Regions from separate parts of the Actinobacillus arthritidis genome, predicted to be linked through region 1. Evidence: riboswitches for the same ligand, from Rfam matches in the RefSeq annotation. Region 1 holds a riboswitch; the other holds the start of a gene.
The links. A riboswitch is a leader RNA that binds a small molecule or an ion and turns the genes downstream of it on or off. The one in region 1 is predicted to bind lysine.

Region 2: linked by a shared signal. The riboswitch ahead of NYR89_RS04400 (Na+/H+ antiporter NhaC family protein) and the one ahead of lysC (lysine-sensitive aspartokinase 3) in region 1 are both predicted to bind lysine.

Annotation. Positions count from the first base shown of each region.
Region 1 is NZ_CP103833.1:819,272-827,237, forward strand. Features, by position in the region: gene serC (3-phosphoserine/phosphohydroxythreonine transaminase) at 1-664, opposite strand, end outside; gene NYR89_RS03850 (MurR/RpiR family transcriptional regulator) at 811-1,683, opposite strand; gene nanQ (N-acetylneuraminate anomerase) at 1,692-2,159, opposite strand; gene ppx (exopolyphosphatase) at 2,367-3,875, opposite strand; gene NYR89_RS03865 (DUF496 family protein) at 4,072-4,407, shown strand; lysine riboswitch at 4,592-4,775, shown strand; gene lysC (lysine-sensitive aspartokinase 3) at 4,875-6,227, shown strand; gene NYR89_RS03875 (ABC transporter ATP-binding protein) at 6,332-7,741, opposite strand; gene NYR89_RS03880 (ABC transporter permease subunit) at 7,779-7,966, opposite strand, start outside.
Region 2 is NZ_CP103833.1:932,125-940,090, reverse strand. Features, by position in the region: gene NYR89_RS04410 (lactate permease LctP family transporter) at 1-264, opposite strand, end outside; gene NYR89_RS04405 (H-NS family histone-like protein) at 665-1,072, opposite strand; lysine riboswitch at 1,320-1,490, shown strand; partial or broken gene NYR89_RS04400 (Na+/H+ antiporter NhaC family protein) at 1,614-3,139, shown strand; gene NYR89_RS04395 (substrate-binding domain-containing protein) at 3,354-4,328, shown strand; partial or broken gene NYR89_RS04390 (transposase) at 4,391-4,750, opposite strand; partial or broken gene NYR89_RS10960 (DMT family protein) at 4,751-4,828, shown strand; gene NYR89_RS04385 (formate--tetrahydrofolate ligase) at 4,883-6,553, opposite strand; gene NYR89_RS04380 (YcgN family cysteine cluster protein) at 6,654-7,100, shown strand; gene NYR89_RS04375 (SDR family oxidoreductase) at 7,198-7,947, shown strand.

The DNA.
Region 1 (7,966 bases):
TTGCCGTGCGAGCTTTACCAATCAGATCTTCACGCACAATCACAATGGTAATGCCAGCTGGCCCTAGATTTTTTTGCGCACCTGCATAAATTAAGCCAAATTTACTGATATCTAATTTACGAGCAAGAATATTAGACGACATATCCGCGACTAATACCGCATTACCGACATTTGGAATCTCGTGGATTTCCACCCCGCTAATCGTTTCATTCGGGCAATAATGGACATAATCATATTGATCAGCAATATCACTAAAATCGGTACGCGTCACCGAAATAATACCGCTTTGATCTTTTTCAACGATATTAATCTCGTCAATCTCACAGAAGTTACGAGCCTCTTTTGCCGCTGTCGCAGACCAATGACCACTATTTAGATATAACGCTTTACCTTTTTCGCCTATTAGATTCATAGGAATTGCGGCAAATTGTCCTCTTGCTCCGCCTTGTAAGAACAAAATCTTATAGTTATCCGGAATATTATATACTTGACGTAAATCTTGCTCCGATTGAGTCGCCAATTCCATAAAGAATTTACCACGGTGGCTGACTTCCATCACCGAAGTCCCCTGATCTTGCCAATTCAATAATTCTTGTTGAGCTTGTTCCAAGACGGCTTTAGGCATCATTGCCGGGCCTGCACTGAAATTATAAACTTGTGTCATTGTGTTTGCCTCTTATGTGTTTTTAAAACAGATTTGACCATTCTAGCGAAAACATTCACTACTTTGAAAGCACTTTTTGCTAGAAAAAAATAAAGCGGTTAAATTTGCAAAAAATGTTACAAATTTAACCGCTTATAAGACTCAAATTATCGGCCGTGAACACGTTGTTCCAAAATCACATCCAACGTTTTTTGTTTTTGTTGAATAGATTTTTCCGGCTCTGCTTTCACTAACAACGCATAAATCAAATCAAGCACAAACAATTGTGCCATTTTAGTACCAATAGAATCGCCTTGCATATGCCCTTGGCGGTTACCATTGATTAATACATAATCAGCAACATTGGTAATCGGAGAACGTATATGATGGGTAATTGCCACCGTTTTTGCGTTGTTTTTACGTGCAATACGTAATGAACTAATCACTTCTTCGGAGTAACCTGAATGACTAATGCCAATCACTACATCGCCCTCACGCAATAATGAAGCTTGCATATACATAAAGTGGTTATTAGTGACCGCATCAGTTTGTAATCCAATCCGCATCAACTTATGCTTTGCATCTTCTGCCGTAAGACCGGAAGAACCCACCCCAAATAAAAAGATTCGTTCCGCTTTTTGTAATGTTTTTACTACTTTCTCAAGTTCTTGAAAATCAAGTAAATTTATGGTTTCAGCAATCACATTATTCAGACTACTTTGTAACTTGACTGCAATCTCTTTAGGTGTATCCGCTTCAGATACATCCGTATCAAATATTGAATTGCTATGTTTTTCCTGTGTTGCTAATTCGATTGCCAAATCCAGTTTAAAATCTGTGTACCCCTTAAATCCTAAGGTTCGACAAAATCGAATAAACGTGGCTTCTCCTACATCTAGCTGTTTAGCAACTTCGGAAAGTGAATTTTGGCTTAAAATTTCAGGTTGAGCCAAAATCGCTGAGGCAATTTTCTTTTCTGTTTTGGTTAAACTGGTTTGCAAAGCACCAATGGTATCTAAGATTTTTCCTCGAGCAGACATATTGCCTCCTATAGATAACTAACCGGCACTTTTACCACTAATTTTTTGAGCAATTTATTTTGACCTGCAACAGAATTGCCCGGTTTATGCGGTTCATACGGAAGGAAAATCGCAAACATATTAGGTTGTAACACTAACTCATTTTTATGCTCAATTTCTTTAGTTAATTGATAGTCATCTTCATCACGATATTCGTCAAATAGTGCTAAATTAGGCTGACTTAATCCGTATTCAATCATCTCCTCGCCAGCAATTAATAATTGAATATCAATAAACTTACGGTGCATTTCCGCTTGTTTTTCTTCCGCCGGACTGGTTTCAAATGCCATCACATTCATTCGTACCCCTTCCTCTAAATCTTGCCAACCTAAAGGAAGATTTGCTAGATCTAAAGACTTTAATTTCTCACATAAACGGGCAAAAACCGGAGGTAATGATTGTGCGTAATCAGCACGAGATAAGTCGCCTAATAACATAATAAAATCCTCATCTGAAATAATGATATAAATATAGATTGTTGCATCTGTTCAGCCAACGCTCCATAAATGAAGATATACTCCAATAAGAGTAGGTTAAAGATTTATGGAATAAATAACAAGCTGGAAAAGGAAAAAATGAGAACTAGATCAAATTTTTAGAAAAGAATAGGTATAAATTTCTACTTTATACCTATCTCGTTGAAATTACTTAATTTTTAATTGTAAGCCTAATGCGGATAAATATTTTTTTTCCTCTTCTAAATCAGCTAACACGAGCGGATTATGCGTAAGAAAATCTGCTTCAAACGTTAAGTACCAATCATTATTTTCTATTTCAAGAGATAATTTCTGAGGCATTACCGTCGCCTGACGAGAACGATTAAGTAATACAGACAATCGAAACACACGTAATAAAGTTAATAAGTCCCGATGTTGGTAGCGATTGGTACTACGAATATCACTGCGTTTAAAGCCTTTTAAATGATAACGCATCAGCATTGCCAATAAATTCTGTTGTTCTGAATCAAATCCCGGTAAATCACGGTGAGCAATGATATAAGCGGAATGTTTATGCACACCGTTATGATTAATCACGATACCGATTTCGTGCAACAAACTCGCCCATTTCAACATACTTGATAATTCACTCGTTTGGCGGCGGTTACGCCAATACTTCACTTGCTCAAATAATGCCAAGGCAGTTCGCTCTACTCGGTGTGCCTGTTGCTGATCAATATTGAACTGCTCTGCTAAAGCCTCAGCGGTACGTTGACGAATATCGCCGACTTGGAAACTTTTTTCCAATCCATACATTACGCCTTCTCGTAAAGCACCGTCTGAATAACGCATTGATTCGATACGGAAATTATGGAATAACGCTAACAAAATCGCCAAACCCGGGACTAATACGTCCGCTCGTTCTTCTAACAAGCCTTTCATTTGAATAGCATTGAGAGAATCAAAACGTAAGCACTCATCAATTAAGGTTTGTAAACGTTCTTCGGTAATTAATCCATCTCGATAACCATTGGCAATCAGCACTTTTTGGACGGTTTTAATCGTACCAGACGAACCTAAAACGTGTTGCCAACCTAACTGACGATATTCCCAAGCTAAATCCTCAATTTTTTCCATCGCTAATTGGTAAGCACTGTCAAATCGTTCAATCGTCAATTCGCCTTTTGCAAAAAAACGGTTGGCAAAACTGACGCATCCCATATGACGACTTTCCGCTCTTAACGGCGTAAAGTCATCACCAATCGTCATTTCGGTAGAACCGCCGCCAATATCAACTACGAATTTTCGTCCACTTTCCGGTTGAGTATGACTAACACCCGAATAAATTAAACGGGCTTCATCCGGTCCAGAAATAATTTGAATCGGAAATGGAAAGACTTCTGCGACCTGTTTTAGAAACTCATCATTGTTAATTGCTCGGCGTAAGGTATAAGTACCGACCACCTTTACATTTTCTACTGAGAAGCCTTGCAAACGATCCGCAAATAATGCCAAGCAATCTACACCTCTTTGAATTGCTTCTTGGCTTAAAATACGATGTTCATCTAAACCGTCCGCTAAACGTACTCGGCGTTTCAAGCGAGAAAGCACTTGAATCGAGCCATTCACAATTCTTGCTACAATCATATGAAAACTGTTCGATCCCAAATCGATCGCGACAAATTCTCTAGGTACTAATTGTTTAGGCTGTGTCATACAAAATAATCCTTTTAACCGAGCAATAAAATAACAAGATTTTATCACTTATCTTACGAATCAATCGAATAAATTTAATAAATTTGTTGGTTATTTCAACAAATAAACCGCTCTTAGCAAAACATTTTGACGAATAGAATGAAAAGGTCTAGGATTCATATTATTTTGACTTTCAATTTACTAACAGGGGTTTAAAATGGCTGATGTTAAAAAACAATCTTTCCAAGATATGTTGGATTATGTTCATCTTTACCGTTTAAAAAATAAATTACACCGTGAAACGGCGGATAACGATCGTAAAATCCGTGACAATCAAAAACGTGTTTTGTTATTGGATAACTTAAACCAATATATCAATGATTCAATGAGTGTAGAGGAAATCCGTGCGATCATTGCCAATATGCGTGATGACTACGAAAACCGTGTTGACGATTATATGATCCGTAATGCGGAACTTTCAAAACAACGTCGTGAAATTCGCCAAAAAATGGCAACTCATAAATCCGCAACACCGGCAAAAGACGATAAATAATTTCTTCGATTCTATTTCCCAAAACGACAAGATTTCATTAGATCCTGTCGTTTTTTTCTAATTATGTCCATTCCTTAATCACTTTCTTTGATTACAATAAATATTATTTGACACAACCATAATAAAAAGGTATTTCTATACTCGCTTTCCGTACTAGATATATGGAAAGAAGTAATGATTTTATCATTGCGGGAGAGGAGCAACACTCAGGCAGTTTAATCCGAGGCAACTAGGGCCGTTTGAGGATTAAATGATGGGAGTGATTGCCGAGGTGTGAATTCACTAGACTGGAATGAACATCGGCTGAGTCAGGTTGAATCCTATCAGCTGTCATTTAACACATGTTTAAATGGAGTGCTCTGATTAATTGGTTCTTAAATCAAACCGCCTAATCTACTCAAATTTCCTTTCGAATATCCACTACACAACATCATCTATTATTCTTTGATTTAGAGGAAATTCTTATTATGTCTCATCTTTCGGTTGCAAAATTCGGTGGAACCAGTGTAGCAAATTTTGATGCAATGACGTCTTGTGCCAATATCGTGACAACAGATGCAAACACACGTGTTGTGGTACTTTCTGCATCAGCTGGCGTAACTAATTATTTAGTAGAATTGGCAAACGGTTGCGAAAAAGAACGCCGTGACGAAATTTTAAATGCAGTGCGTACAATTCAATATAACATTATTGAAAAATTACAAAATCAAAGCGAAATTTCTGCTGAAATTGATGAATTATTACAACATATCAGCGCATTAGCCGAATCAGCAAGCCTTGCGACATCTAACGCATTAACCGATGAATTAATCTGTCACGGTGAAATGATGTCTACCAAAATTTTCACTCAACTTTTAAAAGAACGTAATTTTCCGGCAGTATGGGTGGATGTGCGTGACGTTGTAGCGACAAATAGCAATTATGGTAAAGCGGCACCAAATGATGAGAAAACACAACAACAATCGGATGCAGTAATCAAGCCGTTAATTGCGACAGGCAATGTCGTGATTACCCAAGGTTTTATCGGTAGAGATGATGAAGGCAAAACAACCACATTAGGGCGTGGCGGTTCAGACTACTCTGCCGCACTATTAGCCGAAGTATTAAATGCGAATGACGTATTAATTTGGACGGATGTACCGGGTATCTACACAACCGACCCGCGTGTTGTGCCGAACGCACAACGCATTGATACGATGGCATTTAACGAAGCGGCTGAAATGGCAACTTTCGGCGCTAAAGTATTACACCCTGCAACCTTATTACCGGCTGTACGTAGCAATATTCCTGTGTATGTAGGTTCAAGCAAAGCACCGGAACAAGGTGGCACTTGGGTAACTCGCGATCCACAACCGCGCCCGACTTTCCGTGCTATTGCGTTACGTCGTAACCAAACTTTATTAACGCTTTCCAGCCTTTCAATGCTACACGCACAAGGCTTTTTAGCTAACGTGTTTGCAATTCTTGCAAAACACAAAATTTCAGTAGACGTGATTACCACATCGGAAGTCAGCGTTGCATTAACCTTAGATAAAACCGGTTCGGCATCGTCAGGCGCAGATATGTTATCCAAAGAGCTACTGGATGAATTAAACGCTTATTGCCACGTACAAGTGGAAAACGATCTCGCGCTTGTTGCGATTATCGGTAACAACTTACATACCCAAGCTGGTGTGGCAAAACAGTTATTCCATACACTTGAAGGCTTCAATATTCGCTTAATTAGCTATGGTGCAAGTACAAACAACGTGTGTACCTTAGTGAAAAACGAAGAAGCAGATGAAGTGGTTCGCTCACTGCACGCAGGTTTATTCGAGTAATTACATCCGTAAATAAGCGGTCGAATTTGCAAAATTTTTTACAAATTCGACCGCATAATCACCTTATAAAAGGCTTGAATACTTATACTATTCAAGCCTATTTTTTAACTTAAAATTCGCCCATCTTTTAAAACTAAAGTACGATCGCAAAGATATTCCAAAGTTGCCAAATGATGTGTAATAAATAAAAAACTCATTTTAAACTCAGTCTGTAACTGTTTTAATAAACGTAAAATCTGCATTTGGTTAATGGTATCAAGGTTACTCAGTACCTCATCCAATATAATTAATGATGGCTGAGTAATTAATGCTCGACATAGACAGACACGTTGAGCTTGTCCACCAGAAAGCTGATGTGGAAGCGCATCTAATAAATCTAGCGATAACCCGACTTTGGGCAACCATCGCTTTGCTTCCGCTCTTAAATATTGTTGTTTACTGAGAATAACCAATGGCTCCGTAACCGCTTTCCAAACTGGAAAATAAGGATTCAATGAGGATAAATAATCCTGAAACACAACGCTAATATGTTGCTGGCGTACTTTGGTTTGTGCTATCGGTTGACCATTCAATAAAATACGTCCTTGATCCGCCTTTTCGACCCCACAAATAAGCCGTGCAAGCGTACTTTTGCCCGAACCGCTACCACCAATCAATCCTACACTTTCGCCCGGATAAAGTTTAAAACTGATATGCTGTAAAATCGCAGTATATTCTCTGGCAAATAAGCGGTGGGATTTGGGGTAAGATTTACAAATATCAGTAAGTTCTAAAAGCGGAACCGTTGTACTTATTACTTGATCCGTATGTCTGGTTACTTGTGTCAAACTTTCTGCATAATGCAATAATTCTTGGCTAATATGATGAGTTAAAACGGGTGTCTGCTCCGCTATATTCCGCCATTGTTCAACAATTTTCCCTTGCTCCAATACAGCAATTTCATCCGCTAATAAATGCACTAAATGCAAATCGTGACTGATAAAGAGCAATGATGATCGTTGTTTGAGCTTCAGAAAGAGTGGTATCAATGCTTGCTGTGTCGCAAAATCTAAAGAAGACGTTGGCTCATCTGCAATGATTAATTCCGGAGATAATGCCATCGTTAATGCAATAACCATACGCTGTAATTGACCACCGCTTAATTGGTTCGGATAACGGTAAAGTAATGTTTTCGGTAGTTCGACTTGCTCAACCATTTGTTCCGCTAACCGCATTCCACTCTCTTTATCCATTTGTAGGTGAAAATGAAAAGTTTCCTGAAACTGATGAATAAGTAGCATAAGCGGATCAAATGCTTGCATTGGATTTTGTACAATTAACCCGATTTTACGTCCCCGTAATTGCTTTAATATTTCAGGCGTTATTTCGCAATTTTTAAACGAAATTCGACCGCTTATTTGTAAGTTCTCCGGTAAAAGTCCTAAAATCGCTTTACTCAATAAACTTTTCCCTGCCCCACTAGGTCCTACTAGTGCTAAGCAATGTTGTTCTTGCAGAGAAAGACAAATATTCATAAGTAAGGGCTTACCGTTTACAGTATGGAGATTGAGATTATCGATCTGCAAAATACTCATCATCACCCTCGTTATTACGTCCAAAATAATCTCGTAAGAAATCACCAAAACTATTAAACGCCATTACTACGACAACAATCGATAACCCTGCCGGCGACATTTGTTCCGGATGCAATACCATAATATTTTTTGCATCCGCTAGCATATTTCCCCACTCAGGAATTG
Region 2 (7,966 bases), 110 kb from region 1:
TAATGTATTGGTTACACCTGACGCTTCGGAAAAACGATTGAATAAAATTGCACCGAAGATAACGGTAATCGGTGTGAAAACCGACATAATGGCTGATGAGATATTCGCACTGATAATAGTAATATCGGTCGCAAAGAAAAGAAGGTGAATAACAAGTACCACTACGGCGACCCACGGTAACGCAACATAGGATGGTAATGCATTACGTTTTACCATTAAATAAATGAGTAAAACGATTGGAAAGATACTAAGAAATAGCGCCATAGGAAACCTCGAGTCGCTTGATTATTAAAATAAGTTAAAAAAATGTTAACTTTGTTGAGTGGGGGCATTGTATGTGAGATTTTTTAAAAGAATAGTAGGTTTGTTTCAAATTATGATAAAGATCACACTTTTTTGATTTAAATGCTTAAAATATAAGCAATAAAAAATATAAAATTTTAACAATTTTGTAAAATTAACTCGTATGAGTTATAAGAATGTGGAATATTCTTGTGGATTTTTTATAACCTAATGCTATTACCTTGAGGTTTGTAATATTAAAAGGAAAAATATAGAGCGTAATTAATATGTAACGATAATAAAAAATCTGCACCTTAATCTATTGGAGATTTAGTCCAACTTTGGGGTGCAGATCATATTGTTAGCCCGTTCTTTAGAAAAATTAGAGAGCAAAAGATGCTAGACTCTTACCTTCATTTAATGCTTTTTGAATTTGGCTAGGGGTACGTCCTTGACCCGTCCATGTTTTTTCATTACCGTTTTCATCAATATATTTGTACTTTGCCGGACGAGGTGTACGCGGTTCACGCTTTTTACGTTCCGTGATACTACCTAATAACACAACTAGCTCTTCAGCTGAGATACCATCTTTTGCTAATAACTCTTTATATTTATTTAAGCCCTCAAGCAATTTAGCTTGTTCAAGTTCTTGAGCTTTTACCATTTCACGTTTTTCTTCAACAACGATAGTAACTTTTTCAAGTAAAGCTTCCATTTGTTCTAAACTTGATTCACGAGCTAAGACACGTAAGTCGCGGATATTTGATAATGTTTTTAAGATATCAGACATTTTTATCTCCAAATTAAAGACCATTTAAAACTAATAATTTAATTTATCATAAACTCCGAGAATAATAATATTTCGAAATTAATAATATCTTAACCAAATAAATTATTTAGGTAAATAAATAATTTATGCCTAGAAATTATTTACTCTAATATAAGTGGAAAAATAAAAAACGATTTATTACAGAGGTTAAAAGATTGCATTTTGCTATTGGCAATTTATCGATATTAGGGTAATCTTACGCCGTCCTACAAATTGTAGAGGTGCAAATCCGATAAGTACTTTTTCTGAGTGGAAAACGATGAGGAAGAAGGAAAGGCGTATTTGCCGAAATCAGTTAAGCGTCATCTTAATTGGTTGGGGTCGTTACCGAAAGGGACGACACTGTCGTAATCTTGTATTACGGAGTGCTACTGCTAGGGTCGGTTCTATATTTCTATATTTCAGATTACCTACCTCATCTTATGCCTTTGCATACATTTCAGTAGATCCTCTTCTTTGTCTGACTCTAATTTCATCACAAAGTTATTTCTTTAGAGGTTTTATGAATTTAATTGATTATTCAAGCTCATTGCTGTCAATTGTGCCGGCATCGCTTGCATTATTATTGGCAATCTTTACTCGCCGAGTCCTGCTGTCTTTAGGAATTGGTATTTTAGTCGGGGCATTTATGCTCTCAATGTCTTTTTTAGACGGTTTTATTTATTTAAAGAATATTGCAGTCGGTTTAGTTTATTCGGACGGTGAATATTCCTTCGGTAAAGTACAAATTTTAATTTTCTTATTATTGTTAGGTATATTTACTTCATTGTTAACCTATTCTGGTAGTAATCAAGCCTTTGCCAACTGGGCTAAACAGCATATAAAAGGTCGCCGTGGTGCAAAATTATTAACCGCCTGTTTGGTTTTTGTGACATTTATTGATGATTATTTCCATAGTTTAGCCGTAGGGGCGATTGCACGACCGGTTACAGATAAATTCAAGGTTTCTCGTGCAAAATTAGCTTATATTTTGGACTCTACTGTCGCACCTATGTGTGTTTTAATGCCGGTTTCTAGTTGGGGAGCATCAATTATTGCGACTATCGGCGGTTTATTAACGACTTATAGTATTACCGAATATACGGCGATTAGTGCATTCGCTTCAATGAGTATGATGAACTACTATGCGTTATTTGCATTAATTATGGTATTTATTGTTGCATATACATCATTTGATATTGGCTCAATGGCTCGTTTTGAACGTAAAGCACTTGTCATGCGGAAGGGCGTACTGATGAATCGTCAGACGAGGAAAGTAAAGGTCGTGTATATGCATTAATTATTCCTATCCTTGTGTTAATTTTTACAACGGTTGCATCAATGCTTTATACCGGTGCACAAGCACTTGAAACATTCAGCCTATTAGGTGCATTTGAAAATACAAATGTAAACCTTTCTTTAGTGATAGGTGGTTCTGCTGGTGTATTAGCGGTTGTGTTGTGTACACTTGGCTTAATTAAGGCGGAAGATTATCCGAAAGCCGTTTGGGTCGGTTGTAAATCAATGTTCGGTGCGATTGCGATTTTAATTTTAGCTTGGTTAATTAGTAGTGTTGTGAAGGATATGCACACTGGGGATTATCTATCTACTTTAGTTGCAGGCAATATTAATCCAGCATTCCTTCCTGCGATTTTATTTGTATTGGCAAGCGTAATGGCATTTGCAACCGGAACCAGCTGGGGAACATTTGGGATTATGCTTCCGATTGCGGCAGCAATGGCAATTAATGTTGATGCAAGTTTGTTAATTCCATGTATGTCTGCCGTAATGGCAGGTGCGGTATGTGGTGATCATTGTTCACCTATTTCGGATACAACTATCCTTTCTTCAACCGGTGCACAATGTAATCATATGGATCATGTTACCTCACAATTACCTTATGCCTTATTGGTTGCGGTGGCTTCAATTAGTGGCTATTTAGTATTAGGTTTTAGCCACTCAGCACTTTTAGGTTTTGTTACGACAGCTGTCGTAATGGTTGCATTGATTTTTGTCTTTAAATCGAAAAAAGCGGCAACTGAAGCCTAATTCCTTTCTTAATTAAGCGGTCGAATTTGTTGAAAATTTTGCAAATTCGACCACTATCATTTTCTTCATTTTGTCAAATCGAATCATTCCTCTTGCATCATAAATTTGTCGAATTTGTGAAGAAACTCACATTTTTTCAGTATTGAATTGTGTACTATCTTGTTACAAAGTAAGTCATTGAATAACTTCATTGCAATGATATGGGAGGAATTATATGAAAACGTTATCTGCTATTAGTACCGTAGCATTGGGGCTTGGTGTTTCTCTCGTGAGTATGGCACAAGACTCGGTCGGTGTAAGTTTATATCAATATGACGATCATTTTATCCATTTAATGAACAATGAATTGGTCAAATATGCAAAAGAGAGATCTTTACCGCTTCTAATGAATGATGCACAAAATTCCCAATTTGTACAAAATAGTCAAGTGCAGACTTTAATTGATACAAAAGTAAGTGTGTTGGCGGTTAATTTGGTGGATCCATCTGCGTGGATGACTGTGATTGGCAAGGCAAAAGAAGCAAATTTACCTATTATTTTATTTAATAAAGATCCAGGAGCTAGAGCGATAAATAGTTATGCCAAAGCCTATTATGTAGGTTCTGATCCACAAGAGGCAGGTAAGGCTCAAGCAAAAATGATTGCAAAACATTGGAAAGAAAATCATGGATTTGACACAAATAAAGACGGCAAAATGCAATACGCTTTATTAAAAGGTGAACTTAATCACCCGGATGCAGAAAAACGAACTAAAACTGTAATTGATGAGTTAATCGCTTTAGGTATTCCAGTTGAACAATTAGCGTTGGAATCGGCTTTGTGGAATAAAGAGATTGCGAAAACAAAAGTAAATGCTTGGTTATCCACGCCACAAAATAATATTGAAGTGATTATTTCTAATAATGACAGTATGGCAATCGGTGCAGTTGAAGTTCTCGACGAAAAAAATAAAAGTTTGCCGGTATACGGTGTAGATGCGGTACCGGAAGCAATTCATTTAATTAAAAAAGGAAAATTAGCCGGAACAGTGACTAATGATTGGCATATGCAAAGTAAAGCAATCATTGATTTTGCGGTGCTATTAGCTAAAGGAGAAATACCTGAAAATAGTCATGAATGGAAATTAGACAATAGAGTCTTGCGTATTCCTGCAATTGCGATTGATAGAAGTAATATTAGTGATTTTTGATGCGAAATAGATACATAGAAAAAGGGCATTGACTATGATCTGACCCCCAAAAGTTAGACTGTTTAATTTAAGGACTGAGTTCTGTATTGTACAGGGCTGAGTCCTTTTAATTTCACTTGAATACGTTCATTGTTGTAATAATGAATGTACTCATGAATCACTTTCTCAAGCTGTTCGAAAGTGTCAAATCGCTTACCAAAGTAACATTCCGTTTTCAATCGTCCAAAGAAACTTTCCATTGCCCCATTATCCAAGCAATTCCCTTTTCTCGACATACTTTGTCTAATATGATGTTTTCTCAGCATGTCTTGATAGTCTGCCATCTGATATTGCCAGCCTTGGTCGGAATGTAAAATCGGTTTAGCGTCCTGAGGCAGTTTTGCGACCGCTTGCTTTAGCATCTGCATCACTTGCTCAATTGAAATGAAGGGTTTAAACTGAACTATTTACTCAGCTTTATCTGCATTTTAGGAGCTGTTTATTTTGCCTTTCAAAAGTAGAGAAACGAGTGTAAAAAAGGCGAGAGTGTTCTCTCGCCTACTACAGAGATAAATTTAGAATAAACCGGTAATCAAACCGTTTTCATCGACATCAATACGATTTGTCGCTGGAACTTTCGGTAAGCCCGGCATACGCATAATGCTACCGCAAATCGCTACGATAAAGCCGGCGCCGGCAGAGATACTAATACTGCGTACGGTAATGCTAAAGCCTGTCGGGCAACCGAGTAATTTGGCATTATCGCTTAATGAATATTGTGTTTTCGCCATACAAATCGGTAATTTATCTAAACCTAATTTTTCCAGATTTTTAATTTCCGCTAAGGCTTCGGCACTAAAATTAACATCATCCGCACCATAAATTTTTTGTGCGATCGCTTTGATCTTGTTTTGCACGCTTTCATTTACGTCATAGACGAAATTAAAACGGTTCGCTTGTTCATCAATCGCTTTTAACACTTTTTGTGCTAAGTCCACACCACCGGCACCGCCTTTACCCCAAACTTCAGTGAGCGATACTTCCACACCTTGTTCTGCACAAGCGGCCTGAATTAGGGCTAATTCCGCATCGGTATCGGATACAAAGCGGTTCAATGCGACCACAACCGGTAAGCCGAATACATTTTTCAGGTTACTGATATGTTTAAGCAGATTCGGTAAACCTTGCTGTAAAGCGGTTAAATTTTCTTCAGCTAAATTCGCTTTTTCAACACCACCGTTATATTTCAGCGCTTTTACCGTGGCAACGACCACAGCCACATCCGGTTTAAGATCAGCTAAACGGCATTTAATATCACAGAATTTTTCTGCACCTAAATCCGCACCGAAACCGGCTTCTGTTACTGCATAATCACCTAAATGTAATGCTAAATGCGTTGCAGTAACCGAGTTACAACCGTGAGCGATATTGGCAAACGGACCACCGTGAATAAAGGCTGGGTCGCCTTCAATCGTTTGTACTAAATTCGGTTTAATCGCATCTTTCAACAATGCCGCCATTGCACCGTGCGCATTTAAATCTTTTGCATAAACCGGTTGTTTGTCAGTGGTGTAAGCAACTAAGATATTACCTAAACGTGTTTTTAAATCGGCAAGATCTTTCGCTAAACAGAAAATTGCCATCACTTCCGAAGCCACAGTAATATCGAAACCGTCCGGACGAATCACACCGTCTGTCGGATTACCTAAACCGCCTAATACGTTACGTAATTGACGATCATTCATATCAATTACACGACGCCATAATACGCGTTTGGTATCAATATTTAACGTATTGCCTTGGTAGATATGGTTATCCAATAATGCCGCCAATAAGTTATTGGCACTGGTGATAGCGTGGAAATCGCCGGTAAAGTGCAGGTTAATATCTTCCATTGGTAGCACTTGCGCATAACCGCCGCCTGCCGCTCCGCCTTTCACGCCGAATACCGGACCTAATGACGGTTCACGTGCCGCAACCACCGCATTTTTTCCAAGTTGATTTAACGCATCGGTTAAACCGATAGTTACTGTTGTTTTCCCTTCGCCCGCCGGAGTTGGGTTAATGGCGGTCACTAAAATTAATTTACCGTTTTTCGCCGGTAATGTGAAAACATCCGCCGGATTAATTTTCGCTTTATATTTGCCGTATTGTTCGATTTGATCGGCGTTTAAACCTAATTTTTCCGCAATTTTATTAATCGGTCGCATAATGGCGACTTGAGCAATTTCTACATCGCTTTTCATTCATCCTCCAGATTGGCAAACGTTTGCTTTTTTCAACCCTGCTAGAATATGCTAAAATCCGTTTAAAATAAAGAACTGTAACAGATATTTAACAAAAAAGATGACGAATCAATTAACCCCAAACTTTTGGCAAACAAAAAGCCTGATTGAAATGAATGATGCGGAATGGGAAGCATTGTGTGACGGTTGCGGAAAATGTTGCTACCGCAAATATATTCAAGGCAGAGGCAAACGAGAGCGTTTATATTACACTTCGGTTGCTTGCAATTTGTTGGACGTAAATAGCGGACGTTGTACCAATTATCCGAATCGTTTTAAAATTGAGCAGGATTGTACTAAATTAACCAAGAAAAATTTGCCTGATTTCGGTTGGTTGCCGAAAACCTGTGCCTACCGCTTACTTTATGAAGGTAAGTCGTTATTTGATTGGCATCCGTTGATCTCTAACGATCCGCAATCGGTAAAAAAAGCGAATATTCTCATCCCAAACGGTATTCATGAAAAAGATGTGATAGATTGGTTTGAATTTGTGATTGATGAGGTTTAAGCTAACAAGCGGTCATTTTTTGTAAAAAAATTGCAAAATATGACCGCTTGTTATTTGTACTATTTAATAATTTAAAAATGATAAGAGGGCAAACACAATGAAAACAGCATTAGTTACTGGTGCAACGGCAGGATTCGGTTTAGCGATTTGTAAATTACTGATCCAATCGGGCTATAAAGTGATTGGCACCGGCAGACGTAAAGAACGCCTTGCCGAGCTACATTCGCAATTAGGGAATAATTTTTTACCGCTTGCATTTGATGTCAGTGATGAAGATGCTACCTCTCAAGCCTTAAATAATCGTCCGGCAGGCTGGCAAGCGGTCGATTTATTAGTCAATAATGCTGGATTGGCATTAGGGTTGGAACCGGCTTATAAAACCGATTTAAAAGATTGGTATCAGATGATCGATACCAATATTAAAGGGCTAGTAACTGTGACTCGCTTGATTTTACCGGAGATGGTTGAACGTAATAGCGGGCATATCATCAATTTAGGTTCAATCGCCGGTAATTATGCTTATCCGGGCGGTAATGTTTACGGCGGTACTAAAGCCTTCGTTAAACAATTTAGCCTCAATTTACGTGCCGATTTAGCCGGTACGAAAGTGCGAGTAACCAATGTCGAACCTGGTTTATGCGGCGGTACGGAATTTTCCAATGTACGTTTTAAAGGCGATGATGATAAAGCAGCAAAAGTATATGAAAACGTGACTTATGTCGCACCGGAAGATATTGCTAATATCGTGTTATGGCTGAATCAACAACCGGAACACGTTAATATTAACCGTATTGAAGTGATGCCGGTAGCACAAACTTTCTCTCCACTTGCGGTGGTAAGAGGTTAATTTATAACTTGTTACTCCT